Regions from separate parts of the Aneurinibacillus sp. UBA3580 genome, predicted to be linked through region 3. Evidence: riboswitches for the same ligand, from Rfam matches in the RefSeq annotation. Region 3 holds a riboswitch; each other region holds the start of a gene.
The links. Region 3 has a riboswitch for S-adenosylmethionine ahead of B2899_RS01990 (homocysteine synthase). Riboswitches for the same ligand answer to the same signal wherever they lie in the genome.

Region 1 (8,318 bases), on a different contig from region 3:
ATGTTTCATGCGGCTTCCCCCTTTTTCACCGCTTACCGGTTCAAAAGGCTACCCACATAACGCAAAAGTTCATTTGCGCAAATTGGGCAGTATCCGTGCTCGTCGATCAGACGCGCGGTAACTTCGTTGACCTTCTTGAGCTGGATTTCGTCCGGCGTTTTGGTGGACGTCGTAATCTTCACCACGTCTTTCAAGTCGGCAAACAATTTCTTTTCGATGGCTTCGCGCAGACGTTCATGGCTGTTGTAGTCAAAACGTTTGCCTTTGCGTGCGTAAGCCGAAATACGAATAAGGATTTCTTCGCGGAATGCTTTTTTCGCATTCTCGGAGATGCCAATCTGCTCCTCGATCGAGCGCATAAGTTTTTCGTCTGCATCCATTTCTTCGCCGGTAATGGGGTCGCGCACTTTTGTTTTATTGCAGTACGACTCCACATTGTCGAGGTAGTTATCCATGAGCGTTTTTGCGGATTCTTCGTATGAGTAGACAAAGGCTTTTTGCACTTCCTTCTTGGCCAGCTCATCGTACTCTTTGCGTGCGACATTGATAAAAGTAAGATATCGTTCTTTGTCTTCCTTCGTAATGGTAGGTGACTGGTCCAATCCATCCTTAAGGGCACGCAGAATGTCAAGCGCATTGATGCATTCGGTATCGCGGCGGATAAGCGCACTGGAGATACGGTTAATGACATAGCGCGGGTCGATGCCGGACATCCCTTCATCAGCGAACTCATTTTGCAATTCCTTAATGTCCGATTCTTTGAATCCCTCCACAGCGTCCCCATTATACAGACGCAATTTCTTAAGCAGGTCAACGCCTTGTTTTTTAGAATCTTTCAAACGTGTAAGAATCGAGAAGATTGCGGCGGCGCGCAGCGAATGCGGAGCGATATGCACATGACCGAGATCGCTTTGCTTAATCAATTTGGCATAAATTTTCTCCTCATCGGAAACTCGCAAATTGTACGGAATACGCATGACAATCATCCGCGATTGTAGAGCTTCATTCTTCCTGTTGCTGATGAATGTTCTGTACTCGGACTCGTTCGTATGTGCGACGATGAGTTCGTCGGCTGAGATCAGCGCGAAGCGACCGGCTTTGAAGTTCCCTTCCTGCGTCAGCGACAGAAGGTTCCAGAGGAATTTCTCATCACACTTCAGCATCTCCTGGAATTCCATTAAGCCGCGGTTTGCCTTATTCAGCTCACCGTCGAAACGGTACGCGCGAGGATCAGATTCAGATCCATACTGCGTAATCGTCGAGAAGTCGATGCTGCCGGTAAGGTCGGCGATGTCCTGCGACTTCGGATCGGAGGGACTGAACGTTCCAATGCCGCGCCGTTTGGCTTCCGAGAAGACGATCCGTTCGACCGGCATATCCTCAATCCGTCCGCCATACTCTGTGTCTAGGCGCATCTGATTGTAGGGCGATAGATTGCCTTCGATAATAATGCCCAGCTCTTTCTCAATGTCCGGACGCAATTCATTAGGAATCAAGTGCAGGGGGTCTTCATGCATCGGACAACCTTTAATGGCGTACACGGCCCCCTGTTCGGTGCGTGTAAACTGCTCAAGGCCTCTTTTCAGCATGGTGACAATAGTGGACTTACCGCCGCTGACCGGTCCCATCAACAGCAGGATGCGTTTTCTTACATCGAGGCGCATGGCGGCGGAATGGAAATACTCTTCTACCAGTTTCTCGATTGCACGGTCCAATCCGTAAATTTCTCGGCTGAAAAACTTATAGCTCTTGCTTCCATCCTCATTATGTTCAATCCCGGCATGCTTGATCATGTTATACACCCGGGAATGTGCGGTCTGGGCAACGTGCGGATTTTTCCTAACAATCTCAAGGTACTCGGCGAATGTCCCTTCCCAAACTAGCTGTTCTTCGCGTGTACGGTATTCTGCAATCCGCTTCAGGATATCCATCGGGCACTCCTCTCCTTTTCTTCGTTCAGAATGGTCAGTCAGGGATGCGTTTTTACTATCCTATTCCACACATGCAGGTGACATGCTAAATATCTGCCTGCTTTAGCGCCCAAGACGCTTACGCAATCAGATGAGAAGAGAAGGAAAGCGATAGAAAGCAAAGGAGAAGACTAAAACATAAGATTTTTCTGTAAAAATAGGGCTGAGATGCGCATATAGCTCACCTCAGCCCTATTTTTATGTCTTTATTTCTCGTATGTAGCCCCGTGCATTACTTCATAAATTTCCAACTGCGAGCCGGTGGCCGGATTGTTATCGGAGGAATGTGCATGTGCCTGACGGAAGCTTTCGCTTTCGGTCCACGCTTTGAACGACTCTTCGCTATCCCATTTCGTGTACACGATTTGCTTGTCCCCTTCTTTTGCGCTTAAAAACTGGAACTCCAGACAGCCAGGAACATTGCGCATACGCTCCGCGCTTTTGGCAAACATTTCTCCCATGCGGCCTTTCATCGCGGCCGGAACATGCAGTACATTCATGACAACGTACATGGTGAGCCCACCTCCATAAAATATCAATCCCTTTCACTATAGCAAATCCATCTGTGCTTTTCCAATTGCAAGCGTACAAACTTTGTCAAGATTACCGTGTTTCCATATGTTCCAATAGTTAAAATATGAGGTATAATAAAGTGAAAAGTACTCTTGGGAGAGGAGACATAGAAAATGGCAATTATTTTAGGAGTTACATTCCTGGTGCTTGGCGCAATTTTCACGGCTGGATATAATGAAGACAAGACTTGGGGTCTATAAATCAGCAAAAAACCACCATGGCATCTCAGCCGCAACCCCGACATGAAAATCGTGGGAAGGGCGGCGCTGACTTTTGGGGTACGAAGGGAAAGAGAGAAGAGAACGAGAGGATGATTGCAATGGGGAAAAAGGCGAACGCCTTTTTCCCCCCTGGATCTTATTTCCTCTTCCCTTTCCTTCTTTTCTCATGATTTTCACAGAAAAAGGCAAAGAGCGAATGGCTCTTTGCCTTTTTTGTCTTCCATATCATTAGAATACAGGAATAACCGCGCCTTTGTACTTCTCATCGATAAATTTCTTCACATCTTCGGATTTCAGTACTTCAATCAGCTTTTTGATTTCTTCACGGTTTTCGTCGCCTTCTTTAACGGCTACGATGTTCGCGAATGTCTTCGCCGCATCGGAATCTTTCTTCTCTACCGCGAGCGCCTGGTCGAATGTCAGACCACCTTCCATCGCGTAGTTTCCGTTTATAACTGCGTAGTCGACTTCGTTAATCGCGCGCGGCAGCATAGATGCCTGCATTTCTTTAATTTGGATGTTATGCGGATTTTCTACGATATCCTGCTTGGACAGGCTGTTCAGCTCTTTGCCCGGTGTCAGCTTAATCCAACCTTTGGACTCGATCAGTTTGAGTGCGCGCGCACCGTTCGACACATCGTCCGGAATAGCGATAACTGCGCCGTTCTTCGGCTCGGCCGCTTTTTCTTTACCAGGATACAGGCCCATCGGCTCTAAGTGGATGCCGTCTAATGCCTTAATGTGTGTGTTGTGCTTTTTGTTAAACTCATCAAGATACGGAACCGTTTGGAAGTAGTTCGCGTCAATTTGCTTTTCTTCAAGTGCAGTATTCGGAAGCACATAATCATCGAATACTTTTACTTCCATTTCTACGCCCTGCTCTTTCAATTTATCTTTTACATGTTCAAGAATTTCCGCATGTGGAACGGCGCTTGCTCCTACAACAATTTTCTTTGTTTCCTGCTTCTGATCACTACCGTCAGCTTTTTGGTCACTGTTATTGCCACCGCCTCCGCATGCTGCAAGTACACCAACAGTAAGCAGCAGAATCATTGCTACGATCCACTTTTTCATCATCTGTTCCCCCTCTTCACTACCAATTATCTTTTTATTTACTCGTGTGTCTAATCAAGTTGCTATTTGCACCACGTATGCGGGCCCTGCATACGTAATACAAAAAACCCTCTCCGGCAGACCAGAGAGGGTTTATTTCACATTTATACCACACTCTTATCTGTCAGGATAGAATATCCTGCTGGAATTGGCACAGCATTCTCCGTAACACGGAAAATCCGCTGCCGGGCTTCATCGGGCCAGTCCCTCCACCTCTCTCGATAAGCGAGATGCATATTTAGTTGCACTGAAAATTATATTACGCATCTTTTAAATACTTGTCAATTATTTTTTTAATAAAAGATATATTGTCAATCGCAAGAAAAAATTCCCGTACGATTGACAAGCTGATCATGCAGCTCTTTCAGCGTCCCATGCGCATCAACATGGTGCTGCGGTACACCTCGATCAATTTTGTAGTCTTCGACCAAAAATGTTTTCAATCCAACTTCTGCAGCCACCATATCCTGCTGCATATCGTTGCCGATCATAATTGCGTTTTCCGGTTTGATGCCGATACGCTCACAGATTTCCAGGAAGTATTTCGGATTGGGCTTGCAATAGTGTGACGTCTCAAAAATAGTAACATGCTCAAAGTCATTCTCTAGCAAACCGGCCCACTTCATACGCTCCCGAATGGCTATCCCCGGAAATACCGGATTCGTAGCAACAACCAGCCTGTAGCCCTGTTTTTTCGCTTCTTCTACTACTTTCAGCGCGTATGGATGCGGTTCAATATCTTCTTTCAGCAGCGGAAATTCTTCCGAATAAAATTTATCGAATAACGGCCAGATATCCCCCTGTTCCACACCGCACGCCGCAAGAAAATGTTCCCGAAAAATTTCTTCGTTTGTACGTTCCGCTCCAGCGTCTTTCATCATCTGCTTTGTCGCATTCCATACGGACTTGACCAGCAGCTCCGGATCGACGAGGTGGGCGGTATATTCCCCCAGCCGCTTCATATAACGGTTCAGAAACGCTTCCGTATCCAGCATCAGCAGCGTTCCGTCCAAATCGAAAAATATTGCTTTCTTTGCCATACAAAGCTCCCCTTCTTTCATCGTCTTATCTCCTGCTTTATCTTCTATTTCATACCGGGATATCCAATTTGCCTTAGCGCTTCATACAGTACAATCGCAGCGGTATTGGACAGGTTCAGCGATCGGGTTGCGTCTCCCATTGGAATTCGAATGATTTGCTCGGGATACTGCGAGAGGATATCCTGGGGAATACCCGTCGTTTCCTTACCGAAAACAAAAAAATCACCATCCCTGTACTTTACTTCGGAATGGTATTTGTTACCGCTCGTTTCGATAAAGAAAAAACGACCGTCCGAATGCTTTGCCGCAAAGTCAGCAAAAGACTGGTAATATGTAATGTCCACCGCGTGCCAGTAATCAAGCCCTGCCCGTTTTAAATACCGGTCATCTGTCGAGAATCCGAGCGGTTCAATCAAATGGAGCTTCGTACGGGTTGCGGCACACGTCCGGGCCACATTGCCCGTATTGGCCGGAATTAACGGCTCATGCAGCACGATATTCAACGCCATTCACTTGTTCACCTCATGTTTTATCATAGCACAAAAATGCCAATCAACATACATGAACAGCCATTCAAACTATACCGAAGCAAGCTCCACAGAGCATCGTCCGGCTCCGTCCCTTATAAAATATGAAAAAATCGATATTGAATGTTCGGTGTATAAGCGGTTGAATCACGATAGTCCCAGTACCGGTGACGGCTATTCGTCGTATGCGCGTTAACAAGCGGCATACCGCGGCCATCTTTAGCCACAACAATGGTGGAGTGCTGCCACCGTCCATCACCGTCAAAATCATAACAGATGACATCCCCAAGCGATAGCTGATCCGCACTCGATTTCGTCTCCGTTCTAATACGCCCCTTCTCCAAATACCAGCGAAAGCTATGAGCCACGGCCCAGCTAAAGCTCCAGAGTGCCGATGGACTGTTTCCGCCTCGATACCACCAGCCATTCGACCGGCTACCCGTCACCTGTAGAGGAATACCGCCCGCATACAGGCACTGGGAGATAAAATTCGTACAGTCTACATCAAAATGACGGAACTGCGGATTATAGTCATTCCACCACGCTTCCGCATACCGGATAGCCTGCAGACGATTATATGAATAGTTCTGATCTGTTTTCGTTTGCCGCTTGTCTTCAGCTTCTGTATTTTCATACTGATGAAAAACAGGGATGGCTGCTTCATGCGGAATTTTCTCTTCATGCACCACCAACCATTTATCCTGCGGGCGATGTAGAATCACACGCATCTGCATCTCTTTCTCCTGCTCATGCCACCTTCTTTCAAGTTGATAGGCGTACCATTCCCTCGCCTCAATCCGAACGACAACCTCATCTTCCATTTCTCTTTCTACCTGCAGGGTATGAATTTGCACTTTGCTTTTTATCGGACGTGCATTTCGTTGGTTCAACTGCTCCCAGCGGAAAGTGCTGTACCTTTTTACCCGCTTCGCCTGCTCCGCGCTTACACAATCGAAGAAATCATCTGTTTCTACAACCAATCCTTTCGTCCGGCACTCTAAATATTTCTCAAGTGCACTTCTCCAGGTTGTCATTATGCTTCCCCTTTCCGCAATCCAATGATTTCAAAATATGTATATGCGTCCGTAGAGCACGAATTCCCTGTAGCTTTCCTATACTTTCCCCCGTAAAAATAAAAGGGATGGCTGCACTTCGTATTAGAAGCGCCGTCATCCCTTCTTCTCTGTATATTCTTATGTCAAACCGACTTCCGATCGTTCCAACACACCTTCAAGCTGCAGTAAATGTTCTTTAATGTCCAATCCCCCGCCGTAACCGACCAGTGCGCCGTTCGAGCCGATAACCCGGTGGCAAGGAACGAAGATGGACAGCGGATTCTTATTGTTAGCTCCCCCTATGGCACGCACCGCTTTGGCTGCGTTAATTGCAAGAGCGATATCTTTATAGGATTTAGTTTCACCGTAAGGAATTTGCCGGAGCTGATTCCATACAAGCTTTTGAAACGGGGTGCCATATACGTCAAGAGGAAGGGTAAATTCCCGGCGCTCCCCTGCAAAATACTCGTCCAATTGTTCCGTCGCTTTGAGAAAGACCTCAGGTGCGTAGGTAATGTTCTCCGTATGGAGCCATTTTTTCGCCCACCGCATTAACGAGAGTTTCGTCGCATCTCCTTCGCCGAATTCCACCCAACATACCCCCGTGTCTGTTGCGGCCAACGTAATCGGCCCGAGCCGGCTTTGATATACGGTATAAAAAACTTCCGACTTCACCCAATCCCTCCCTTTTGCATCTTCTTATCATCTTACATCGGGCAAAAAGAAGAAATCCAGTATAATCATTCGACATTTTCCCGGCTTAGGAGCGCCTTTTCGATTTCTTGCCGGACCGTTTCTTCTTTTTCTCGGGTTTTCGCCTTTTTTAAAGCCAGAATGGCTTCATCACCGCCAATTCTCCCCAGCGCCCAGGCCGCCGTGCTTCTCAGCGCCGGTCTTTCGTCTTCTGTCAACACACGAATGATGTCCGGCACAGCACTTTTGTCTTTAAAGTGCGCAAGCGCCAGAATCGCGTTTCGCTGAATTGGCTTTTTGCCCCGCCAGGCACCGGAGGTACGTCCAAATGTGGATGCAAACTGCTTCTTGCTGATAGTGAGCAACGGTTTAAGCAGCGGCTTGGCCGCTTCCGGGTCCGGTGTAAATTCCGGATGATGCGTAAAATTGAGTTTCCGGTTTTTCGGGCAAACCTGCTGGCACGTATCACAACCGTACAGACGATTCCCGATAGCCGGCCGGAATTCTTCGGGAATTTCATCTTTCAACTGGGTCAAGAACGCAACACAGCGCTGGGAATTAAGCTGTCCTCCCTGCACAATCGCTCCTGTCGGACAGAAATCAATACAGAGCGTACAATCTCCACAATCTTCTATCACGGGCTGATCGGGTGGAAACGGAGCGCTCGTCAGCATTTCACCCAGGTATACCCATGAGCCAAATTCCGGGGTAATCAGCGATGTATTCTTACCGACCCATCCCAGTCCCGCGCGTTCTGCAACGGCGCGATCCGACAGCGCCCCGGTATCAACCATGATTTCTGTTCGGATACCGGGCACTTTCTCATGAAGGAATTGTTCCAGCTTCTTCAATCGGTCACGCAGTACGTGGTGATAGTCTTCCCCCCAGGACACACGCGCCATAATCCCCCGATAATTCCCTTGCTCTGACTTCGGCGGGGATTCCATGCGGGACGGGTAAGCCAAAGCAATCGCGATAATGGATTTTACTTCTGGCAGGGTATGCTCCGGATGCGCCCTTTTTTCGATGTCTTTCTCTTCGAAGCCTGACTCGTAGCCGAGTTCACGATGCTTATATAACCTCTCTTTTAATACCAGAAACGGGTCTGCCGCGGCAAACCCGATTT
Region 2 (8,318 bases), on a different contig from region 3:
GCATCAGTAACGCAATGCTAGCCATCGAAATTACTCGTACATGCACTTGCTTTTTGTCTATTTCCCGTGGTCCCTTTTCTCTTTCCATTTACTATCTCCTTTCTCGTTGCAATATAAATAAAAAAAGACTCCTTATTAAATAGCTGAATAAAAGCTAAATAAAAAGGAGCCTTCAGTTGACTGATCGGCTATCTAAGATACTATCAATTTTTTACATTATAAATATCATTACTCCAATAAGTCAAGTAAGAATAAAAGATAACATTTACCTGTTTTCATCCTTTTTTGTGCTATATTACGAAGAAAGAACAAGATGAAGCTGGCGAATTTGTTCCATAATGCTTTGCCTCTCCGCTCTGAGAAGCAGTACTTTCCATTTTAATTCCTCAAATAGATGCGGTTCTTTGCTGTGGCAAAGCTGACGATAAACGAGCACCAAATCTTCATTAATCTGATCAAACTTCTTCCACAATCCCTCGCTAACCATTTGGTGCAACTCCTGACGAAGCAGTTGATCTTTGTTATGCAAAGCAGCCAGAATTTGTTTCTGCCATTCGATATCACCAATTTTTTTAGCGTAAATATAAAGATCCAAATGGTCATTCACCCATGTTTCCATCATCTCTATCTCCCTCCTCGTTCGCTTGCTTTCTCAAATACCTGAAAAAACACAGCACATCTTCTTGTTTATTGGGCTACCGCGTCCTCTTCTGATGTTCTTTCAAAAACAATGTTCCATTCAGCAGCTTTTTTACGTTCGCACAGGTACCTCCTGGTTTTGCTTGATAACGGTAATAAATTCATGCAAAGAACGCTTGAGTCGCTGATTGTTTTCTTCATCTACACGAATGGTTCCATCGCTGACAACTTCAATGCTTGAATCTAGCAAATAGACGCCGCCCAGAATATAACGGGCTCCCAGGGCCGAAAGCACCGGTTTCAGTGCATAATCAATACTTAATAGATGACTTAATGTACCTCCTACAGCCAGCGGAAGTACAACTTTGTTCGCCAGCGCATCACGCGACAATAAATCAAGCAGCGCTTTCAATCCTCCTGCATACGCCGCTTTGTATACCGGGGTTGCAATAATAACGCCGCTCGCCTCTTCAATTAATGTACTGATGTTGTGTACAACAGGACTATCAAATCTGCCATAGACTAAATCCTCTGCAGGAATATCACGCACGGTAAACGAAACCGTATGCAATCCCTGATGCCCGATCAGAGTGTTCAGATACCGAACTACAGATGAAGTACGGGAGCTAGGAGAAATGCCTCCAGAAATGCTAATAATATCTGCCATTTTATTTTCCTCCATTATGAAATCATGTACTAAAAAAGGCTCCCACTCCCTTGCGCACCGGCAGGCAAATAGAGCAGGAGCCTTCGGTTGACCGATCGGCTGTCGATGTGGTTTCGTGTGCTACTTTCTTTTGGACGAGAATCTTGATACGTTGGTTGTTGAAGAAGACGAGCGCTGAACCGGGAAGCGTTGCTTTTCCAAACGATCGATTTGTGTAATTTTTGAATCATGGATGGCGATTTGAATCGATCCATACTGTAATCCTTGCAGCGCATCCAAAATATAATCGATCATTTGGTTTTGTTCTTCTTTTTCTGCGGACACATAAACACCTCCTTACCCCTGTGAGATAAGGAGGCGATATCAGCACATTCCTTATCTCTCAGGAAATTCTCCTGCTGGATGTAGCACCTTCCCGTGTTCTTCGCCAACGAAAGAACACAGGGGTTGCCGGGCTTCATCGGGCCAATCCCTCCGCCTCTCTTGATAAGTCATCTACCTTTTTTGCTTGTTGGCACCATCATAATACAATTAATCCTAACGGTCAACTAGGAATTTTAGATCTATTTCCCTTTTACCTAAAAAATATGAAAACTTCTATTTCCACTTTAATTTTCAGAAAAAATTTTTTAGGTATGTTCAGGTCAACAAATCCGTTTCCTTCAATACAAATTCGCGGTTTCTTGAAAGCAATGAAGATCGATCGGTTTTGTGCCAGCCCACTCTGCTGCCTGTAATCTCTATGCTGCTGGTTCGGTGGTAATCTGTAATCTCTACTTCAATCTTTTTCCGTACCTAAATGCATCCCAAAAACTATATCCTTTTACAACGGCTAAACACATATTTCTCGCGCTTTTAGCATCCCGATAGATCACATAAAGATACGGTATGATTTCTTGCTTCTTTATCATTTCTTTGCTAAGCATTATCACCTGTATTTTTCCGGTCGCAATCTGGCCATATTATAGAAAAGGCCTTCTGATTCTTGCTATTCAGAAGGCTCGTTACCCTAATAAATATTAATACTGCTTAAACCAGGTTTAGGTTCCTATCTTTTTAGCATAATTAATAAGCATAGACGCTACAGCCAAAACTAGACCAGTAGCAGAAAACAACATAAGAGCAATAAAGTAGGAATCTGTGATAGATACAATAAAACCAATACAAATGGGTGTAATAATACCTGAAATATTCCCTAAGAAACTCATACACCCTGCTACCATACCGACGTGTTGACGTTGGGCGATAGCGGCAGGCACAGTCAGGTATAATCCGGTCCAACGAAGGAAAAACAGTGCAATAGCAAGTAAGGTAATAGCCATGTTCACCGAAGTTATGTGTCCTAGGAGGAAAATCGAAATGCCGGTCACCACCCCAGAAATAGACAGGAGCGTACGCATGACCGTATTATGACTTCCTCCTTTCTGTCTCCAAAAATCCGCAATCCAGCCGCCAATTAATTCTCCGACAAATCCTGCACCAAAGATAATAAACACAGACGTGCCTATACTCTTTATATCTAAATGTTGTGTCTTAGCTAAATACATTGGTCCCCATGTCATCAAACCATAATATACGGTGCAATACGCAAACCAACCTAAGCACATAAACCAGAAACTACCACTTCTTACGTACTGCTTAATTCCGACTGCTCCCGTAGACAAGATCTCAGCGTTATTATATTCCTTATTAAGCTCAGTTTCCAGGTATTTACGTTCCGCTTCATTTACTCTTGGATTCGTGGAAGGATTTCCTCTAATAACCCTCCAGGTAAGTAATCCAATTATAATAGTGAGAATCCCTGTTCCGATCAAGGCACTGCGCCATCCACCGAACCAGGCCATAAATCCTACAATAATCGGTCCTCCTATTGCTGTTCCCAGTGGAGATCCACTGTCAAGAAGGGTAGCACCACGACCTCTTTCCTTAGAGGTTAACCAGATAGACTGTAATTTTCCTCCCGCCGGATAAACAGGTGCTTCTGTCACACCAAGTAGAAAGCGTAAGGCAATAAGCATCTTACTACCGTTAACAAATCCCGTAAACAGTTGTACGATTCCCCATAATACCGTTGCGCCTGCTACCACACCGGCAGGTTTATACCGGTCCGCAATCCAGCCGGAAGGAATTTGCATTAAAGCATATCCCCAGAAAAAAGAACTTAATATCACGCCTGTAATGGCCGGGTCCAGGTTTAAGTCCTTTGTTATGACAGGTAAAGCGATTGATAAAGCAGAGCGATCAACATAGTTAATTGCTACTAAGACAAGCAGCATGATAAACACTTGCCAGCGAACATTGGTAGGTTTCATTGGACCGAAGCTCACTTCTTGTCGAGATAAACTCTCAGTATATTTATTTGGTACCGTCATGACTATCAACCCCATTTCGTTCATTTTTCAGACAAGTAAAACGTATCAGTGTATATAAATGCACGTAAACTCTCATGAGAAACGGAGCTGTAGATATGGTTATAATCTCGTCCGCTGCTTTTTGTTTAAGATTTTTGCAATGATTTCTCGCGAATAGATGTGATGGTTGCTTGTACAGAAATACGTTCAGGGTTTGTTATAATTTCAATAATTGTTACTCTTTTAGAGGCGAGCGCGTATTTAAGCGTATCCTTAAATTCTTTATGTGTTGTTACACTGAAGCTCTGTGCCCCTAAAGCAACACCTAAAGCAGAAAAATTGGTGTGGCTTAACTCAGTGCCAATAACCCGTTCGGGATAATGCATTTCTTGATGCATTCGAATTGTCCCGTACATGCTGTTGTTAAATACGAGTGCAATAACCGGAATATTGTAACGAACTGCCGTTTCTAACTCCTGAATTGTCATCATAAAACCACCGTCTCCTGACAGGGAAACAACTGTTTTATCCGGTTTTGCCAGTTTTACACCGATCGCCGCCGGCAATCCGTATCCCATCGCACCTGATGTTGGGCCGATATATGTTTTGGGACTGGTAAAGGAATAAAAATTGTGCAACCAGCCTGCAAAATTACCGGCATCGTTTGTGATTATGGAATCCTCTGGAAGAATCTCTTGGAGAATACGAATAATTTCCCCGTTATCGATCGTATGTTCTTTCTCCGTATCCACTCTGTCACCAGCATGCTTATATATTTCATGCCGCTCACTTGCCCACACAGTCCAGCTTCGATCCAGCTTCATAGTAAGTAATGCGTCCAGTGCCTCTTTTGCGTCAGCTACAATACCAACATGCGGACTGTACACCTTACCAAGTGTTGCCACGTCAATATCAATATGAATTAATTTTTGTTCCGGGTTCAAAATACTATAATCCTGTGTTGTAACTTCTGATAAACGTGTACCAATTGCCAGCACTAGATCAGCCTGACGCAGCGTATCAAGTACAGGTGCAAATGTGCCAAGTCCTGAATGGCCAACATATAACGCGTGGTCATTAGGGAACACATCATGGCGACGAAACGAAGACATGACGGGAATCCCGAACCTTTCTGCCAGTTTACGCAACGACTGTTCTCCATCCGCTGCTATTACACCACCTCCAGCAAGAATGAGCGGTCGTTCCGATTGTTCAAGTAGTTGTTGAACAGATGCAATCTCTTTAGCACCAGGACGTGGGGTTGGAACTGGAGTAACAGGTCCAAAACTCATTTCAGCTTCTGCTACAAGAACATCTTCAGGAAGGGCAATGACCACAGGTCCCGGTCGCCCGCTCTTTGCAATACGAAACGCCCGCTGTACGAGTTCAGGTATCCGTTCTACGTCTTTGATTTCTACGGCCCATTTAGCGATATGACCGAAAAAACGATCTAGGTCTACCTCTTGGAATCCTTCCCTGCCACGAAATTTACTATGAACCTGACCTAGAAAAACTACCATGGGTGTAGAATCCTGATAGGCAGTATGAATGCCGATTGCTAAATTAGCTCCTCCGACAGCCCGTGTTGCCATAGCTACACCTGGCTTTCGAGTCGCTTTACCGTATGCTTCCACCATAAAAGCAGCCCCTCCTTCATGGCGGGTAGAAATTAATTTAATACTATCCGTTTCATAGATACTGTCCATCAAAGGTAAGTAGCTTTCTCCAGGAACACAGAAAACATGTTCCACACCTTCTAGTCGCATACACTCTACAATGGCACGGGCTCCACTCATCATCTGTTTCACTATTTTCTCCCTCCTTTTTATTTCATTATTTGAAATATATTTTCATATATAGAACAGGACTAAACACCAAGGGTCATCTTCGTCTTAATCCGGTGAATAGCTTCCTGTAATCGTTTCGTTGGCACAGATAATGAGATTCTAAAATATCCTTCTCCGTATTCTCCAAATGCTGTGCCAGGTGTTACAATTACCCCGGTCTGTTCCAGTACTTTGCTCGCAAATTCGTTAGACGTATATCCTTCAGGTACCGCTGCCCAGATGAAAAAACTTCCTTTTGGGGTATCCGCTTCAATCCCTATTTCCTGAAGTGCTGTAAGCATACTATTCATCCGTTCCCTGTAGATTTGATTGTATTCCCTTACGCAATTTTGCTCAGATACAAGCGCGGTGACTGCTGCTTTCTGGATAGGAAGAAATTGACTTGTATCTATATTACTTTTTACAATGGATAATGACTGAAGAGCTTCTCTGTTTCCCACTGCATACCCAATTCTCCATCCTGTCATTGTATACGTTTTGGAAAGTGAACCAAATTCGACAGCGACTTCTTTTGCTTCTTTTACCTGTAAAATACTTGGAGCCTTATATCCATCAAATGTAACCATTTGATAAGCCGCATCATGTGCAATTGTTATACGATTACGCCGGGAAAAATCTACCGCTTTCTGAAAAAATTCAAGATCCGCCACAGCCGCTGTCGGATTTCCTGGATAATTTAAAAACATCACTTTTGCTTTTTCCACTTTTTGTGCGGGTATCATCGAGAAATCCGGAAGAAATTGATTTTCCCTTAGCAACGGCATACTGTATGGAATTCCATCGGCCAAATACGTAGCTGTCCGATACGTTGGATATCCGGGGTCCGGAAGCAGAACAACATCATTCGGATCGATTGATGCCGTAATAAAATGAGCAATACCTTCTTTTGATCCGATTAGCGCAAGAACTTCTGTCTCCGGGTCTAAGTCTACATTGAAATGCTTTTTATAAAATTGAGCCACTGCTTCCCGGAATTCAAGACAACCATTGTAACCAGCATATTTAAAATTATCCGGTTCTTTCATTTCTTCAAGTAATCGATTTACAATATGCGCTGGAGTAGGCAGGTCCGGACAGCCGATGCCCAGGTCAATTACGTCCACTCCTTTTTCAATTAAACTTCGTTTTTTTCTATTAATTTCGTTAAACAAGTACGAAGGAACATTCGTAACACGCCGTGGTTTTATAAACATCTCTCTCTCCTTCCCACATCTTGCTCTACTAAAGACAGTGAATTCATTTTTAAAAATTTGGTATTGAATTTGCCCTGTACAAAAGCTGACACAGGTCCAATGCAGTAAGCTTCATCGACTGGTTTTACATGCAACGCCTCACGATCAGCCTCAGAATAGACGACAACAGTCACAATTCCCATTTCCTTACATACCCTGATGACACGAACAGCAATCTCTCCTCGTGTTAGCAATCAATACTCTTTTAAATATGTGTTTCTCCTTTACTCGGGCTTGACAAGAAAAAGAGGTTGACCGTATTCTACCAACTCCCCGTTCTTTACTAACACTTCCACAATTTCCCCTGTAACCTCTGCTTCAATCTCGTTAAATAACTTCATAGCTTCTACAATGCAAACAATCGAGTCTTCTTTCACTGTATCTCCTACCTGTACATAAGGAGAAACTCCCGGTTCAGGAGCACAATAAAATGTGCCTACCATAGGCGAGATAATACTGTGTAAATCAGCCTGCGTATGACTAGCTTTTTCCTCTGAAGGATCTGCTTCTTGTTGAGGAAGTGCCAGTGGTGCCGACGTCTCTATGTTTTCATGAACAAATTGCTCTTTACTAATAGGACTAGCTTCTAATAATGCTGTCGATTTAACTGGCAAACTTTCTTTCTTTATTGAAATCTTGAATGATTCATGTTCGAGTTCGAATTTTTGAATTGAAGATTGATCGATTAACTTGATAACTTCTCTTACTTCATAAATCTTAAGCAACATAATCACTCCTGCATCCTCTATAATAAATCTTGAGAACTCCATTACGTTACAAAAAAGTGATTTACACCTTCATTGGGATAAGATGATTGGCTAGACGTAAATCCGAGAACAATTGTTCCTGTTTTCTTACCAACTCTTGAGCATCTTCCACCTCTATTACTTCAAATTCAATCTGGTCCCCTGGCTTTTTTTGGGCCATATGCGGAATATCGATACTGATAACAACTCCTGCTATTGTATAACCACCTGATGTACCACAATCCGCCATGTGTACTATTGGTTGGCCATTTGCTGGAACTTGTACAGAACCAACCGTAATAAACCCAGAGATAATATCAGCTCCATTTATGTGTTGAAGCGGCTTTCCTTCGAGTCTATATCCCATACGATCCGAATTATTTGAGATCGTATAGGTGCTGGAAACAAGGGTTTGGAGCGCTTCTTGCGTAAAAGCAGTATCATGCGGACCTAGAATTATCCGAATAGGACAAGGTGTTTTATAATTAGGGATATCCTTACTTTGTAATTTTCTCCCAAATATGCGATTGAAATCGAATCTCGATGCTCCGATAGGAATACGATCACCGTTCTTAAGTGCCCGGCCTTCCATTCCTCCATAATTCCCCCGTATAAAAGTAGAGCGGCTGCCCATAACTTTTGGAACCTGAATGCCCCCGGCGAAGGCAATATACGCCCTACATCCATATTTGCAGTTACCGAAGCTTAGTTCATCTCCTTCTTTAACATATAGAGACTTCCACATCGAGACGGGCCTCCCATTAATACGCGGCGATAAATCTCCACCGGTTATTGCAATAACTCCTTCTCCTTCAAATGTTAACTGAGGACCGATT
Region 3 (6,888 bases):
GACCTTGAGCAGTGGTATTTCAAAATTACTGACTACGCCGATCGCCTGCTGAACGATCTGGATCAATTGACTGGCTGGCCGGAAAAGGTCAAAACGATGCAGCGCAACTGGATCGGGCGCAGCACCGGTGCCGAGGTAACGTTTGACGTGCCGGAAGCAGGCGAGAAGCTGACCGTATTTACTACCCGTCCGGATACGCTGTACGGCGTGACGTTTATGGTTCTGGCGCCGGAGCATCCGATTGTGCGCAAGCTGGTGAAAGGCAAAGAAAACGAAGCGGATGTGCTCGCATTCATCGAGAAAACGAAAAAAGAATCCGACATTATCCGGACTGCGGCCGATGCGCCGAAAGAAGGCATGTTTACCGGCGCGTATGCCCGTCATCCGCTGACCGGCCAGGATGTGCCGATCTGGATTGCCAACTATGTATTGATGGATTACGGCACAGGAGCGGTCATGGCGGTACCTGCACACGATACGCGTGACTTCGCTTTTGCACGTCAGTACAATTTGCCGATTACGCGGGTCATCGTGCCGGAAGGTGAAACATTTGATGCAAACGAGACGATGACGGAAGCGTATACGGAAGACGGAGTACTGGTGCAATCCGGTTCATTCGACGGAATGCCGAACCGTGAAGCGCTTGAGAAAATCGCAGAGCATCTAAAAGAGAATGGATTGGGTGGGGCGACCGTTTCCTACCGCCTGCGCGACTGGCTCGTATCCCGCCAGCGCTACTGGGGAGCGCCGATTCCGATAATTTACTGCGATGATTGCGGTATCGTTCCGGTGCCGAAAGAAGATTTGCCGGTGATGTTACCGGAGAATGTCGTCATTGACGGGATGAGCAACCCGTTGGCCAAGTCCGAAGAGTTTGTCAACACAACCTGCCCGTCCTGCGGTGGCCATGCACGCAGGGAGACAGATACGATGGATACGTTCATTGATTCTTCCTGGTATTACCTGCGTTTTACCGATGCGAAAAATGATGAGATCCCGTTTGATTCGGAAAAAGCGAACAAATGGCTGCCGGTAGACGAATACATCGGCGGTATCGAACATGCGATTCTGCACCTGTTGTATTCCCGTTTCTTCACCAAAGTGTTGTATGACGCGGGGATGATAAATTTCACGGAGCCGTTCAAGAGCCTGCTTACCCAGGGCATGGTACTGAAAGACGGCGCAAAAATGTCCAAATCGAAAGGCAACGTCGTCAGTCCGGACGAAATTATCGCTAAGTATGGTGCAGATACCGGACGCCTCTTTATCCTGTTCGCGGCTCCGCCGGATCGGGATCTCGAATGGAGCGACAGCGGGGTGGAGGGCAGCTATCGTTTTCTCAACCGTGTATGGCGTATGGTGGATAACCATGCCGACTTAGTGGCAACTCATCCGCAAATCAATCTGTCCGATAGTGCCGCCAAAGATTTGAACCGGACGCTACATGCTACAATTAAAAAGGTGAGCGAGGACATCGGTGAGCGCCGTCAATTCAATACGGCGATTAGCTCCATTATGGAACTCGTCAACAAAATCTATGCATACCCGAAAGATGGTGATCCCGGCATGCTGGCACACGCGGTTGAAAGCACGATTATCTTGCTTGCACCGTTCGCGCCGCATATTACCGAAGAGATGTGGCGTACCATCGGCCACGAAGACAGCGTTCATCATCAAAGCTGGCCTGCATTTGACGAGTCCGCTCTCGTGCTTGATGAAGTAGAAATCGTCGTGCAGATTAACGGTAAAGTACGCGAGAAAATGGTAATTCCAGCGAATGCGACCAAGCAGGAGATGGAAGCGATCGCGAACGAAAACGAGAAGATTAAAGAGTTGACGGCCGGAAAGACAATCCGTAAAGTCATCGCCGTTCCCGGAAAGCTCGTGAATATTGTTGTGGGATAAATGTTATAGAATTTTGATACCTTGCGTGCTATACTTTTGAAGAGCATTCAAGCTTTAAAATTTGAGATGAGAGAGTACGGAGGAGAGAGAAGATGAGAAGAGTGCAGGTTATCATAGCTTTGCTTGTGGCGATGTTGCTCGCCCTGGCAGGGTGCGGTCAGGCGACGAAAACGGAATCCGTGCAGCAGAAGGCGGAACAGGCAAGCCCGGAGAAGAAGGTTAAGGTCGGCATTACGCAGATTGCCGAGCATCCGGCGCTTGATTCGATTCGCAAAGGAATTATTGACCAGCTGGCAGAAGAAGGATTTAAAGACGGGGAGACGATGCAGCTGGAATATCTGAACGCCCAGAACGATATGAACAATGTGGCGACAATTGCCCAGCAGATGGTAGCGGACAAGAAGGATTTGATTATCCCGATTACGACGCCGTCTGCACAGGCGGTTGCCCAGCAGGCGAAGGAGATTCCGGTTGTATTCTCTGCGGTAACCGATCCGGTGGCAGCCAAGATTGTGCCGGCGCTGGATAAACCGGCGGAAAATATTACAGGCACGTCCGATGTATCTCCAATGGATAAACAGGTGCAGCTTGTGAAAGAGTTTATTCCTTCTTTGAAAAAACTTGGTGTGATCTACAACACGGGCGAGGTCAATGCCGAAGTACAGGTGGGTATGATTGAGGAAGCGGCCAAAGCGCTGGGAGTAACGGTGGAAAAAGCCGGTGTGTCCAGCTCGAACGAAGTAAAACAGCGTACCGAGTCGATTGTGGGCAAGGTGGATGCCATTCTTATTCCTGTCGACAACACGGTTGTATCTTCGTTTGAAGCGCTGCTAACCGCAGCCAAGGCGTCTAAGGTGCCAGTGTTCGCTTCCGACAGCGACACGGTAAAGCGCGGCGCAGTAGCCACCTACGGCATCGATTATTATAAGCTTGGCCGGCAAACCGGTGTAATGGCGTCCCGCGTACTGAAAGGCGAGAAGCCGGGTTCCATGCCGGTGGAAACGCTGAAAGACGTACAGTTGGTCATGAATGAAGCTGCAGCCAAGAATTTTGGATTGTCCGTCCCTGACGAATTGAAAGCGAATGCCCAGGTTGTCAAATAACCGGTGCAGATGTGAAAAGACTCCTTCCCCGTTTAGTGGAAGGAGTTTTTTTTGTCGGCGAACATCTCTTTTACTTCAAGAACATCCACATCAAATTTGCGGTGAGTCGCTTCGATTAGGTGGAGGAATACGTCCCGCGTCTCCTTATCAAGTACATGCAGACCAATACCGGTTACGCCGCCTGGTACACACACCTTGGCCTGTAGAGCTGGCAGGGAAAAACGTCCGTCTTCAAGCAGGCGCCCAAGTCCGATAATCATCTCTGTTATCAGCTTCGTCGCCTGCTCCTCCGTAAGGGTTGTTTTCGCCACCGCGCTGTCAATGAAACGCTGCAGCAGAAAACTGAAGAAGGCAGGGCCGCAGCTAACAATGTCGGAAGAGATACGGGTGTCCTGTTCTTCAATTTCAATTGGTGTGCTGATGGCAGATAACAGCGTAATCAACCTTGTACGGTCGGCATCATGGAAACGGCTTCCGAACGTCACAAGCGAAGCTCCGCTGAGCGCTGTATTGGTAATGCTTGGAATGACGCGGGCCACTTTGCAGGGGGTATAAGCCTCCAACTGCTGCACATTGACGGAGCTGGTGACAGAGAGCAGCAGTTTATCGGGGGTCAAATCATGTTGAATTTCATCCAGTACCGTTCTGTATTCAAGCGGTTTGGTGCATAAGAACAGCACGTCCGCCTCCTGTGCGACGACCGTATTTGTTCCGGTTCTAAGCGCAGTGTGTTTAGATGCGAGCGCACGCAGCTTTTCCGGCGTCCGGTTCGAGGCAATGATGTGAGCGGGCGGTACGGCGCCGGATTCAATAAAGGCTTCGATGAGAATCGTTCCCATACTTCCCGTTCCAATAAAGCCAATGTGCATCTGAATCCCCCCGGCGATTATAATTGTTTAATGTGTATGGAGAGATTGGGGAATTCAGTACACATATTTTTCCAATTGTGCTAAAATACCGATATACGGTAATTATTTGCATATATCCCGTACCATATCAACTGTTACAGTTTTGCGCGGTGGCAGGTGATAACGCTGTGCCAGCTGGTTAATTTGCTCGGTTACTTTGTTAATTTCTTCGACATTGATTTCTTCTCCATTTTTGCACTGCTCTACCGCCTTCTCGATCCAGGCTTCCCGCATGGCATCCAATTTCCGGTACAGTGTAATGTATTCAGCTTGTTTGGCTGAGTGGGCAGTAATGGCTTTATGAACGCTCATTTTTACATCCTCCTTTTTTCGTATCCATTCAGAATGTTTATATAAAAATTATAGGTAATCTGTAAAAAAACCACAAGCAAAGGGGTAAGCATAATGAGAAGTCTGCTGGTGGCCAGGAAAAAGTGGATTATTAGTAGTATATGTCTTCTCATTTTAGGTAGTAGTATTTATTTTTATAACAAGAATAACGAAACTATAGAACAGACGCTTGCCTTCACAGAGGTGAAACCGGCTATGCAGACGTCTGCGATGTCAGAGTCGGAAGTCGCCGGGCAAACAGAGCAACCGATACAGAAAGGTGAAGCCTCCTCTTCGATGACTGTCTCGATTATTGTAGATATCAAAGGTGCGGTAAAAAATCCGGGCGTCTATACACTGCCGGGGGATGCGCGTGTCTATCAGGCGATCGGCATGGCGGGAGGTCTGCTTCCGGAAGCGGATGCCAAGCAGGTGAATGGGGCCATGCCGCTTAAAGACGGAATGATGCTGTATATACCGTTGAAGGGAGAGAAGGCTCCGCAGGCGGTAACGGACGGTATGGTGGCCAGTGAAAATGGAAGCGGGATGGTTACTGCGGCGCAAGGAGATAAAGTGAATCTGAATACGGCAACGTCCGAGCAACTGCAAACGATTCCGGGAATAGGGCCGGGAAAAGCAGCGGCCATTTTGCAGTATAGAGAAGAACACGGAGCATTCAAAACGGTGGATGAGCTGACCAATGTTTCAGGTATCGGCCCAAAGACACTGGAAAAAATGAGGGGTAAAATTTTTGTTCAATAAAAATTTTCGAATTAAGTTGACAGGTCGGAATAGTGAGGCTATAATTACAAACAAGAACAGCACAGATATAACAAGCGAATTTCATAAGCAATCTCTTATCAAGAGCGGCGGAGGGACTGGCCCGAAGAAGCCCGGCAACCGGCACGAAGTGCAAGGTGCTAATTCCAGCAAAGCAGTATGCTTTGGAAGATGAGAGCGATGGTACATACCTGAGCATCCAGCCCTCTTCTTCCAAGAAGAGGGATTTTATTTTGGTTCGCAGCGCTCAAAATCTCTTAATGTTGCAGGCGTTTGCCCGCCTGAAAAATCAATGACAAGAAGGTAAGGGGAAGGGACGAGGTTAGATTCTAATGCTGAAAAAGGCGTATGCCTTTTCAACATTAGCTTGAATCTTACACATCTCAACTTCTTGCTTCCAATTTTTACAGAATAGAGGAGGAAAATTGAACATGGCAGAAGAACGCAAATTCGATTTCGAAACCGTATGCTTGCACGGAGGACAGGAAGTGGATCCGGCTACACTATCACGGGCGGTTCCGATTTACCAGACATCTTCATATGTATTCAAAGATACTGACCATGCGGCAAATCTGTTCGCGTTAAAAGAATTCGGTAATATTTATACCCGCATTATGAACCCGACTCAGGATACGTTTGAGAAGCGGATTGCGGAGCTTGAAGGCGGGGTGGGCGCGCTTGCGCTCGCATCCGGACAAGCAGCGATTACATTCTCGCTTCTTAACATCGCGCAGGCCGGGGATGAAGTGGTGGCATCTACTAACCTGTACGGCGGAACATATAACCTGTTCGCGCATACGCTTCCGAAATTCGGTCTGAAAGTGAAATTCGTGAACCCGGAGAACACAGATGAAGTTCGGGCTGCAATCACAGATAAGACAAAAGCGCTCTTTGCCGAAACGATTGGAAATCCGCGCGGGGACGTAACCGACCTGGAAACATTGGCAAACATTGCGCATGAGAATGGCATTCCGTTTATTGTGGACAATACATTCGCTACACCGTATCTTTGCCGTCCGTTTGAATTTGGCGTTGACATTGTTGTTCATTCTGCAACGAAGTTTATCGGCGGTCACGGCACTTCCATTGGCGGCGTTATTGTTGACTCCGGAAATTTCAATTGGAACAACGGCAAATTCCCGGGATTGACCGAGCCGGATCCGAGTTACCACGGTGTAGTGTATACGGAGGCGGTAGGCAATCTGGCATACATTATTAAAGCTCGTGTCCAGCTGCTTCGTGACCTGGGCGCAGCCATATCACCGTTCAACTCCTGGTTGTTCTTGCAGGGGCTGGAAACATTGCATCTGCGCATGGACCGTCATGTGGAAAATGCGAAGAAAGTGGCGCAATATCTGGAAAATCACGAGCTTGTTGAGTGGGTTAACTATGCGGGTCTTGAAAGTAACGAGTACTATGAGCGTGCGCAGAAATATCTGCCGAAAGGCGCCGGTTCCATCTTCACATTCGGTATCAAAGGCGGAGTCGAAGAAGGTAAGAAGTTTATCAACAGCCTGAAACTTCTCTCGCATCTGGCCAATGTGGGTGATGCTAAGACGCTCGTAATTCATCCGGCAAGCACAACACACCAGCAGTTGACGGAAGAGGAGCAGGCAAGTGCGGGCGTGTCTCCGGAAATGATCCGTCTTTCCATCGGCATTGAGTCTGTGGATGATATTATTGCCGATTTGGAACAGGCACTTAAAGCAAGCCAATTGACGACAGTATAATAGAAAAAGCGGTAAAAGGGGCGAGGATGGCATTTCCTCCCCCTTTTTCTGTGAAAATCAGAAAAAGAAAAGAGGGAGAAGAGGGAGGAAAAAAGATCTAATGTAGAAAAAGGCCTTCGCCTTTTTCACCAT
Region 4 (8,318 bases), on a different contig from region 3:
GAAAATAAAAACGGGTTCAACCAGGAAGCATTCAAAGAGCGGTACAGTGATGTTCTGGCCAAGTTCGACTACATCGTGGGCGACTGGGGATACGGTCAGCTTCGGTTGAAGGGCTTGTACGAAGATACGAATCGCAAAGCGCCGTTCGATGCACGAATTAGCTTTTTTGACGAATATATTATAGAATATTGCAATTTCGGCTGCGGATATTTCTTGTTAAAGAAAGTGAAGCAGGCAAGCCGCTTGGAAGAGACGGAAGAAATCGAACAGCTGGAAGACGGAGAGCTGGTAGATAAAGCGGACGAGAAGCAGCCCCGAAGCAAGGATGGCAAACGTCGGGATAAGCGCCGTCCCCGCTCCCGCCGCGGCAAGCCGAAAGAGCAGAAGGACAACAGGGAAAAACAACCTGCGCATATAGAGTAAACAGAGTAAAAACGGGCATGATGGCAGAAAAGGAAATCTGACATGGATGCCCGTTTTTCAGCTACTCTCTTTGTTCATGAGTCATGCCCGTTTTTACTTCATTGAGCATAGGCTCTTCGTTCTCCGCAGGGTTGTCGTGCGTCGGATGTCCTCCGGGATCCTGGCGTGGAATGCCTTCATGCAACGAACGGTATTCATACGCAAACGCGGACTGAGCCTTTTCTCCGGTATCCCACGAACTTTTACCCAGGAACGGGTGCGCGAACGCGGCCGTACCATACGGACCTTCCGGGAATTCTTCCGGATAGCGTGTATGAATCACGCTCTCTTCCGTTTTCAGCGGGCGAAATTGTTCTTCCTTCTTATCCGGCAGAGCTTTTCTCCAAAACAAAAAATCCCCTCCTTCGTGAATAAATAAAGGATAGGGATAGTATCTACTAAAGTATACAGCTTATGCAGAGGAATCAGATGCTTAAATACAGGAACTCCCGCAACTCCTTCGCTTCCGCTTCTGTTATGTTGAACGCTTCTTCCAAATAGCCCGGCTCATCCAGATCTTTCTGGCCGAGAATCGCCATTCGGTGCGTCAGAATGTTGAGTACCAGACTCTTGCCGTAAAAGTTTTTCGTTTTAATGATTGCGATATCGTGGCGGGCTTCTTCACCCATAAAGCTTACGTATCTTGTTTTTGTCTCTTCCGTATGATCATACAGAAACGTCCAGTCTCCGTGTTGTGCCATGTGTTTGCCTCCTGTGAGTTGTATTTACTGCATATGTTAACATGCTTTCGTGGGCGGAATCATCATGTATATGCCGACAATAGTAAAAAGTTTATCAAATGTAATTATATGATAATTGAACAGGGGCGGCAACGTTCAAACGTGTTCCATTTTTCTGTGAAAATCATGAAGAAAGAGGGAGAAGAGGGAGGAAAAAAGATCTAAGGAAGAAAAAGGCCTTCGCCTTTTTCCTCATTGAAATCCTCCCCTCATTCTTTCCTCTCTTTTCCTTCGTACCACAAAAGTCAGCCATCTTTCCCATTATTTTCATGTCGGGGTTGCGGCTCATCGGTCCTGGCGATTTTCTGTTCATATGTATCTGCTTTGAGTCATGGTATACTGTGGTGAGAGGCTGAAATGGTCAAGGAGTGAACAAAATGGAAATGGAGAATATTATGCAGGGTGTAACAATTTTCACTTTGCTTATTCTAACATTCGCGATTACAATTATCGCATCAAAACGAAAAAATAAAAAGAACGGAAAATAGGAGTGGAGCATACGGATGTACCAGGTCAATGTGGAAAAAATCGAAGAGCATTTATCCTATCTTGAGCAAGTTCTCGTCGATATCGCCCCGAAAGTGAAAGAGGGAGCGGGCGCGCCTGCGGACTCGCTGACGGTGCTGGCGCTTGAGCGCGCACTGCATATTGCGCTCGAAACCATAGCCGATGTCGGCAATTACTTAATTGATGGTTTTATTATGCGCGATCCCGGCAGTTATGAAGATATCGTCGATATTCTTGAGGATGAGAGAGTGGTTGATAAAGAGATGGCAGCCGGACTAAAGACAGTGGTTACGATGCGCAAAAAGCTGGTTACAAACTATACAAGTGTGGACAAACAAGAAGTATTTGCCCTGTTGGCTGCCCAGTTTTCCCATCTTGAACAATTTCCGGTACGTGTGCGTGATTATTTGAAGCAGGAGTTGTACTAAAACGATAACATCGTCACTATAGTTTTTATATTATATTGTATAGAAATTTACTTACCTCATAAAATCGGGTACAATATAGAGGAGGAAGGTGAGGGAAGATGAATAAAGACAAATCCTCTTCTACGCGCAATCAAATTTTGCATATGCTGAAGATGAAAGGCTCGATGACAGTGGGCGATATGGCGCAGGAACTGGGCATTACCGAGATGGCTGTGCGTCGCCACCTGAATACGCTGGAGCGGGATAATCTCATCCAGGCGCGCCTGCTGCGCCAGGCGATGGGCCGGCCAACCAATGTGTACTCCCTGTCTGAAGAAGCCGATAATATGTTCCCTAAGAATTATCAGGATTTGACATTGGAATTCCTTAATGATATTGCAGAGCTGCAGGGAGCGCAGATGGTAGAAGCGCTGTTTAAGCTTCGCCAGCAGCGCCAGGAGAATTTGTACCGCGATATTGTGCCTTCCGACAGCAACTTTGAGAAGAAGCTAGAAGCACTTGTGAAGATGCAGAACGAAAAGGGCTACATGGCTGAATTGAAAAAGGATGAAAAAACCGGCAAATATATTTTTGTGGAAACGAATTGCCCGATTTCAACCGTCGCCAAAGAATACACATACGCTTGCAATTGTGAAAAGACGTTGTTCGAGAATGTGCTGAACGCCGAGGTAGAGCAGGAGCAATGCATGGCGACCGGCGGCGATAACTGCGTATACATCATTAACGAAAAAGACGGAAAAGGCGCAAAGGAAACGCGTTAATGCCGAAAAAATGAACAAAGAAACGAACCGCACAGACCTTTATGGACTGTGAGGGTATTTTTTGCGGTATAGACACTTATGCCGCTGCTGACTTTAATGGTGCGAAGGAAAAAAGAGGAAGGGATGAGGAGAGGATTTTAATGGTGAAAAAGGCGAATGCCTTTTTCTTTAATTTAATAAACGTTCTTTCTGCTATACAATATTATACCTTCTTACTCCTTTGCACCTGCATCCTTCAATAACTTCTCAATTTCTGGGAAGTTATTACTTTTAGCGAGGGCGAGTGGAGTTTCGCCGTTATCATTTTTAGCATTGATGTCTGCTTTGGCATCTATAAGGACTTTTACAGCATCGGTTTTTCCTTTTTGACTACCCCAGTGTAACGGAGTTTGACCACTTTCATCTGCTTTATTAACGTCAGCTCCCTTTTCAATAATTTGTTTAATTATTTCAGGATCTCCTACTTTTGTGGCGGCAGTTAATAAGGTACCATACTCAGGCATTTCATAATTAGGTTCTATATCCTCTTTTAAAGCATTAGAAACCGCTTGCTTATCTTCCTTATTTATTGCTGAAAACAATTCTTTATAAAATGATTTCTCATCTTTCATTGTTTCCGGTTGATGAGTAGTTCTTTCTTGTGAACACCCAAATGCTAAGGCACTCACTAAAAAAATGAATAATAAAATAATACCTTTCTTTGCTAACCCTATCTTCTTTTTCATAAAAATCATCTCCAGACTTTTAAAGTTAAACTTTATATAATATATTGAAAATAAGGGAATAAAGACCGATTTGGCCCCCATTCCCGTGAAACAATTATGTTACATTACCATGTTGTATTTCCTTTTCCGATTCCAGTACTAAAAGTCCAAGTCGATCCTGTAGTCGATCTCTTCCCATAATCTGCTGAAAAAGGCGGCCAGAAGAGCCGCCTAACCCAAAAAAGAGAAGAAAGGAATCAAAAACAAGAAAAGGGGCTGTCACCCATCCGTCTATTTAGACTCTGGGTCATCCATCCATTCGTAAGCGTAAGCGAAGAAAACCGCCTGCGAGTTTTCCTTACTGTTAATTTTGTACGGCGGAGGCGGCGATCAGCTTAATGACATCGTCGATGCCGCTCAGTGTACCGCGCTGGAGGACAAGCTCCTGTCCGATACATAGAGCCAGCGTTTCGCCTTTGGCACGCAGCGCCGGATCGGCGATGCTCTCCAGGTCTGAGACGTGCGCCAGGCCGATGACACGGCGCATCATTTTGCAGCCCGCGTAGCCTGCGGCGTCTTTCAGTACATCAAGCAGGTAGGCATCCAGGTATCCCGGTGTTTTCGCATAAGGCTCCTGCGCCTGCTCTTCCCATAAAGTGCGGAATTCAGTTTCAAACACGCGCCATACTTCCGATACTGTCTCCAGCAGATACGCCTGGTACGCTTCGCGCTCCTGCGGGTCCGGCGTATGGCCTTCATGTGCCGCGTAATTGAGCAGCAGGTTAGCAATGACGGCTCCGATATCGAAGCCCATGGGGCCATAATAAGCGAACTCCGGGTCGATGACTTTCGTATCTTGCTCTGTCACCATGATGCTTCCGGTATGTAAATCACCGTGCAGCAATGCCTGACCGAGCGTCATGAATCTTTCTTTTAGCCGGGCAACTTCAAGCTTAAGCTCATCGTTGCTCCAGATGCGCTGGACCGTATTGGTGATGAGCGGATTGTACGCATTGGACGGATCGTCAAGGAACGGGTACGTAAATACAAAATTCTCCGTAATATTGCACAATTCCGGATTGGTAAAGGAAGCGGCTTTCCGCTTCTTCTCAAGCGGGGACATCGCAAGATCTGAAGTCAGGAACAGCGTACGCGCCAGGAATGTTCCGATTTGCTTTGCGAAGTTCGGATAGCGTTTTCTTTCCACCAGCCCTTTGCGCATAATCTCATAATCAGACAGGTCTTCCATGACGATAAGAGCCAAGTCGGTGTCATAGTGATAGACCCGTGGAACGGACCCCGGGCACAGCTCATTTTCCAGAATCAGCGCCTCGCTTTCAATGCGTGCGCGATCCAGCGTAAGCGGCCAGGAATCGCCGATAACGCGGACATAGGGAAGCGCCTGCTTGAAAATAATGCTTTTGCCGGACGGCCCTTCATCTTTGATATGAAACACGAAGTTCAGATTTCCGTCGCCGATTTCACGGCTGACAAGCCGGGCGTCCTGCGGGAACAAGCTCGGAATCTTGCGGGCGTATTCAACGGCCTCTTGTTCGGTAAGTGTGCGGTAAGACATCTCTATTTCCCCTCTCTGTCGGTTTTTCTATCAAATAAAAATAAAAACCCCTCTTTGCATTTGAAAGAGGGGTAGACGATCATCTTAACCTTATCTTTCAGAATGCGAATTCTGCAGGAGTTAGCACCTTACCGCTATAAGGCGGCAGGTTGCCGGGTTTCATCGGGCCAGTCCCTCAACCATCTCTCGATAAGCGTTATTCGTATGTGATTACATTACTAAAAATGTAGAACGCTTTGCTTGATTTGTCAAGCAAATGTAAACAGTCCACTGGTTGAGAAAAATTTTGAAAAAGTAATTGACACTCTCATACAATCCGGGTATGATTAGTTTCATTAAGAATAGTGAAAATAAAACACACTTATCCAGAGAAGGCGGAGGGATTAGGCCCGATGAAGCCCGGCAACCTGCTTGTATCCGTACAGGCAAGGTGCTACTTCCTACAGGACGATGTTCTGAAAGATAAGGATGTGAAGCCAATGCACAGGTACCCTCTTTCAGACATGGAAGAGGTTTTTTATATTTTTTATGTATTAATAATGTTTTTGTCATAAACATGTTCTCATCGAGAGAAGGCGGAGGGACTGGCCCGATGAAGCCCGGCAACCTGCCTGTATTCGTACAGGCAAGGTGCTACTTCCTGCAGGAGAGATCCTGAGAGATGAGAGGCAGCATCCTGTGAACTGAAGCGCCTCTCTTTCAGATGCAAAGAGAGGCGGTTTTCTTTTTTCATATGGTTGTACAACCATATGAAGAGAAGGATGGAGGGATAGAAGATTAGAGCTAGCGGTGGAAAAAAGCGAATGCTTTTTCTCATCTACAACTACCTTCTGTCTTTTTATCTTCTTTCTAAAATTTTTAAATGATAAGGGGAGTTTTTGAGATGAAGAAAAAAGTACAAATCCTTTTCTCTGCGTTCCTGATCGCAATACTGGCAATTGTGTCCAGTGCATGCGGCACGCAGAGTGCAAGCACGGGAGAGCAGAACGGCACGAAAGGCGCAAATGCAGCCGGATCGCTTGCAGGCAAACGAATTGCGCTTGTTATGCAGATGAACCTCGGTACATTTTCTGCTCAATACATAAGCGGGGTGAAAGAGGAAGTTGGAAAGTTTGGCGGACAGGTCACGGTGTTTGCGTCTGACGGAGATTTAGCGCGCATGGCGGCCAATGTAGATGCAGCCATTAATCAGAAGTTTGATGCCATTCTTATCGACCACGGCACACCTGAAGCGCTGCAGAATGGTGTTCAAAAGGCTGTGTCAAAAAATATTCCTGTTGTGGTATTTGATGCTAATATAAAGGTTCCGGGCGTTACTGTTCTTCAGCAAGACGATCAGGAGATGGCCAGGTCCGTGCTTGATAAGCTGGCGAAAGACAGTGGCGGCAAAGCGAATATCGTTAAAATTTGGGTAGCGGGATTTGCTCCGATGGAACGTCGCCAGGTGGCGTATGAGGAGTTCATGAAGAACAATCCGGGAATCAAAGAAGTAGCGGCATTCGGATCGGCTACGGCCAATACGGCGCTAGATACACAGGCGCAGATGGAAGCCGTGTTAAAGAAGTATCCGAATAAAGGCGATATTACTGCAGTATTCGCTGCCTGGGATGAATTCGCAAAAGGCGCAACCCGGGCAATTGAACAGGCTGGCCGTACGGAGATTAAAGTCTACGGTATTGATATGAGCGACGAGGACTTGCAGATGATTCAAAATCCGAAGGGACCCTGGGTAGCCTCCGCGGCCGTAGATCCAAAAGATATCGGCCGGGTTCAAGTACGCTATGCATACCAGAAGTTGCATGGCGATAAAACCCCGGACAACGTTGTGCTGAAGCCAGTACTCGTAACGAGAGAGCAACTGCCTGCTGAAAAAGTGACGACTGATACGTTGAGCAAGCATATTAAAGATTGGGGCTCAAGCCAGCAGGGCATTGTTGATTGGATGAAGAAGTAAGCTGTTTTCCCACCGGTTCGGGCGATCCGGTGGGCTTTTATCTGAACGAAGGAAGAAATGGAGGAGAACCGTATGGCACAGACGGCCGTAGAGCTGCGCATGCAGAATATAAACAAATCGTTCGCCGGAGTGCATGCGCTTAAACGTGTAGACTTTGCCGTGCGCGGCGGAGAGATTCACGCGCTGCTCGGAGCGAACGGAGCCGGAAAGAGTACGCTGATGAAGATTCTGTCCGGCGCGTACCGGGCGGACGGCGGAACCATTCAATTAGACGGGCGGACGCTTGCCATCGCAAGCCCGGCTGACGCGAAGGAAGCGGGGATCCACTGCGTATATCAGGAGGTGGATACGGCGCTCGTTCCGTCGCTTACCGTATGCGAGAACATTCTGCTGGATCGGAAACCGGGAAAGGGAGGCGCGCGCTGGATACGCTGGAACTCGCTGTACCGGGAAGCAGAAGCGATTCTACGAGACATTGGCTATGAGATTCCGGTAAAGGAAAAAGTGGAAAACCTTACCCTTTCAGAAAAACAGATTGTCCTTATTGCCAGAGCCGTATCCCAGCAGGCCAAATGCGTAATTTTCGATGAACCGACCGCTCCGCTGAGCATAGAAGAAGCGGAACGGTTATTTGAAGTAATGAAGCGTCTCAAGATGGGTGGTGTGGCCTGTATTTTCATCTCGCACCGCCTGCCGGAAATCATGGCTGTATGCGATCGGGTCACGGTGATGCGGGACGGGCGCCACGTGTGGACGAAAAGGACGGAAGAGATTGAGATTCCGCATATTGTTGAAGCGATGCTGGGCAAGTCGTTTCAGGAGGAGTACCCGAAGGTTGCTGCCAGGATTGGTGAAACGCTGCTTGAGGTGCGCGGCGTGCGCCGGGGCGTGAAAGTGCGCGGCGTTGATTTTCATGTGCGCAGTGGTGAAGTCGTCGGTATTGTCGGTCTGGTGGGTGCAGGCAAGACGGAGCTGTCCCGTCTGCTGTTCGGCGCGGATGTGATGGAAGGCGGGGAAATTGTGCTGGGTGGACGGAGTGTACAGCTGCGCGAGCCGCGGGATGCGGTCCGGGCCGGAATGGTCCTCGTGCCCGAGGAGCGGCGCAAGGAAGGAATTCTGGTTGAGGAAAGCGTGCGAAGCAACTTAACGCTGCCTATCCTGAAGAAATTTACCGCAGGCGGATTTA

Region 1: it holds a riboswitch for S-adenosylmethionine, as region 3 does, so the genes downstream of both, B2899_RS16280 (MetQ/NlpA family ABC transporter substrate-binding protein) here and B2899_RS01990 (homocysteine synthase) in region 3, are expected to answer to the same signal.
Region 2: it holds a riboswitch for S-adenosylmethionine, as region 3 does, so the genes downstream of both, B2899_RS12280 (YezD family protein) here and B2899_RS01990 (homocysteine synthase) in region 3, are expected to answer to the same signal.
Region 4: it holds a riboswitch for S-adenosylmethionine, as region 3 does, so the genes downstream of both, B2899_RS09035 (sugar ABC transporter substrate-binding protein) here and B2899_RS01990 (homocysteine synthase) in region 3, are expected to answer to the same signal.

Annotation. Positions count from the first base shown of each region.
Region 1 covers NZ_DFMZ01000117.1:734-9,051, reverse strand. The annotation lists gene yhbH (sporulation protein YhbH) at 1-9, opposite strand, end outside; gene B2899_RS16290 (PrkA family serine protein kinase) at 33-1,931, opposite strand; gene B2899_RS16285 (antibiotic biosynthesis monooxygenase family protein) at 2,177-2,482, opposite strand; gene B2899_RS16280 (MetQ/NlpA family ABC transporter substrate-binding protein) at 2,993-3,841, opposite strand; SAM riboswitch class I at 3,992-4,105, opposite strand; gene B2899_RS16275 (HAD family hydrolase) at 4,189-4,917, opposite strand; gene trmL (tRNA (uridine(34)/cytosine(34)/5-carboxymethylaminomethyluridine(34)-2'-O)-methyltransferase TrmL) at 4,962-5,426, opposite strand; gene B2899_RS16265 (amidase domain-containing protein) at 5,540-6,478, opposite strand; gene B2899_RS16260 (methylated-DNA--[protein]-cysteine S-methyltransferase) at 6,638-7,174, opposite strand; gene queG (tRNA epoxyqueuosine(34) reductase QueG) at 7,240-8,318, opposite strand, start outside.
Region 2 covers NZ_DFMZ01000081.1:21,583-29,900, forward strand. The annotation lists gene B2899_RS12265 (ABC transporter permease) at 1-25, opposite strand, end outside; gene B2899_RS12270 (hypothetical protein) at 296-622, opposite strand; gene ssuE (NADPH-dependent FMN reductase) at 752-1,306, opposite strand; gene B2899_RS12280 (YezD family protein) at 1,427-1,630, opposite strand; SAM riboswitch class I at 1,679-1,799, opposite strand; gene B2899_RS12285 (MFS transporter) at 2,347-3,678, opposite strand; gene B2899_RS12290 (thiamine pyrophosphate-dependent enzyme) at 3,804-5,456, opposite strand; gene B2899_RS12295 (LL-diaminopimelate aminotransferase) at 5,525-6,697, opposite strand; partial or broken gene B2899_RS18325 (biotin carboxylase N-terminal domain-containing protein) at 6,786-6,949, opposite strand; gene accB (acetyl-CoA carboxylase biotin carboxyl carrier protein) at 6,961-7,461, opposite strand; gene B2899_RS12310 (biotin-dependent carboxyltransferase family protein) at 7,526-8,318, opposite strand, start outside.
Region 3 covers NZ_DFMZ01000009.1:27,448-34,335, forward strand. The annotation lists gene leuS (leucine--tRNA ligase) at 1-1,905, shown strand, start outside; gene B2899_RS01970 (ABC transporter substrate-binding protein) at 1,998-3,008, shown strand; gene comER (late competence protein ComER) at 3,041-3,877, opposite strand; gene B2899_RS01980 (DUF2533 family protein) at 3,980-4,228, opposite strand; gene B2899_RS01985 (helix-hairpin-helix domain-containing protein) at 4,322-5,008, shown strand; SAM riboswitch class I at 5,101-5,204, shown strand; gene B2899_RS01990 (homocysteine synthase) at 5,458-6,756, shown strand.
Region 4 covers NZ_DFMZ01000055.1:19,894-28,211, reverse strand. The annotation lists gene B2899_RS09070 (YutD family protein) at 1-423, shown strand, start outside; gene B2899_RS09065 (hypothetical protein) at 485-814, opposite strand; gene B2899_RS09060 (DUF3055 domain-containing protein) at 888-1,163, opposite strand; gene B2899_RS09055 (DUF86 domain-containing protein) at 1,706-2,137, shown strand; gene B2899_RS09050 (helix-turn-helix transcriptional regulator) at 2,236-2,898, shown strand; gene B2899_RS09045 (ankyrin repeat domain-containing protein) at 3,111-3,623, opposite strand; gene mtnK (S-methyl-5-thioribose kinase) at 3,967-5,178, opposite strand; SAM riboswitch class I at 5,266-5,374, opposite strand; SAM riboswitch class I at 5,537-5,647, shown strand; SAM riboswitch class I at 5,738-5,846, shown strand; gene B2899_RS09035 (sugar ABC transporter substrate-binding protein) at 6,062-7,132, shown strand; gene B2899_RS09030 (sugar ABC transporter ATP-binding protein) at 7,205-8,318, shown strand, end outside.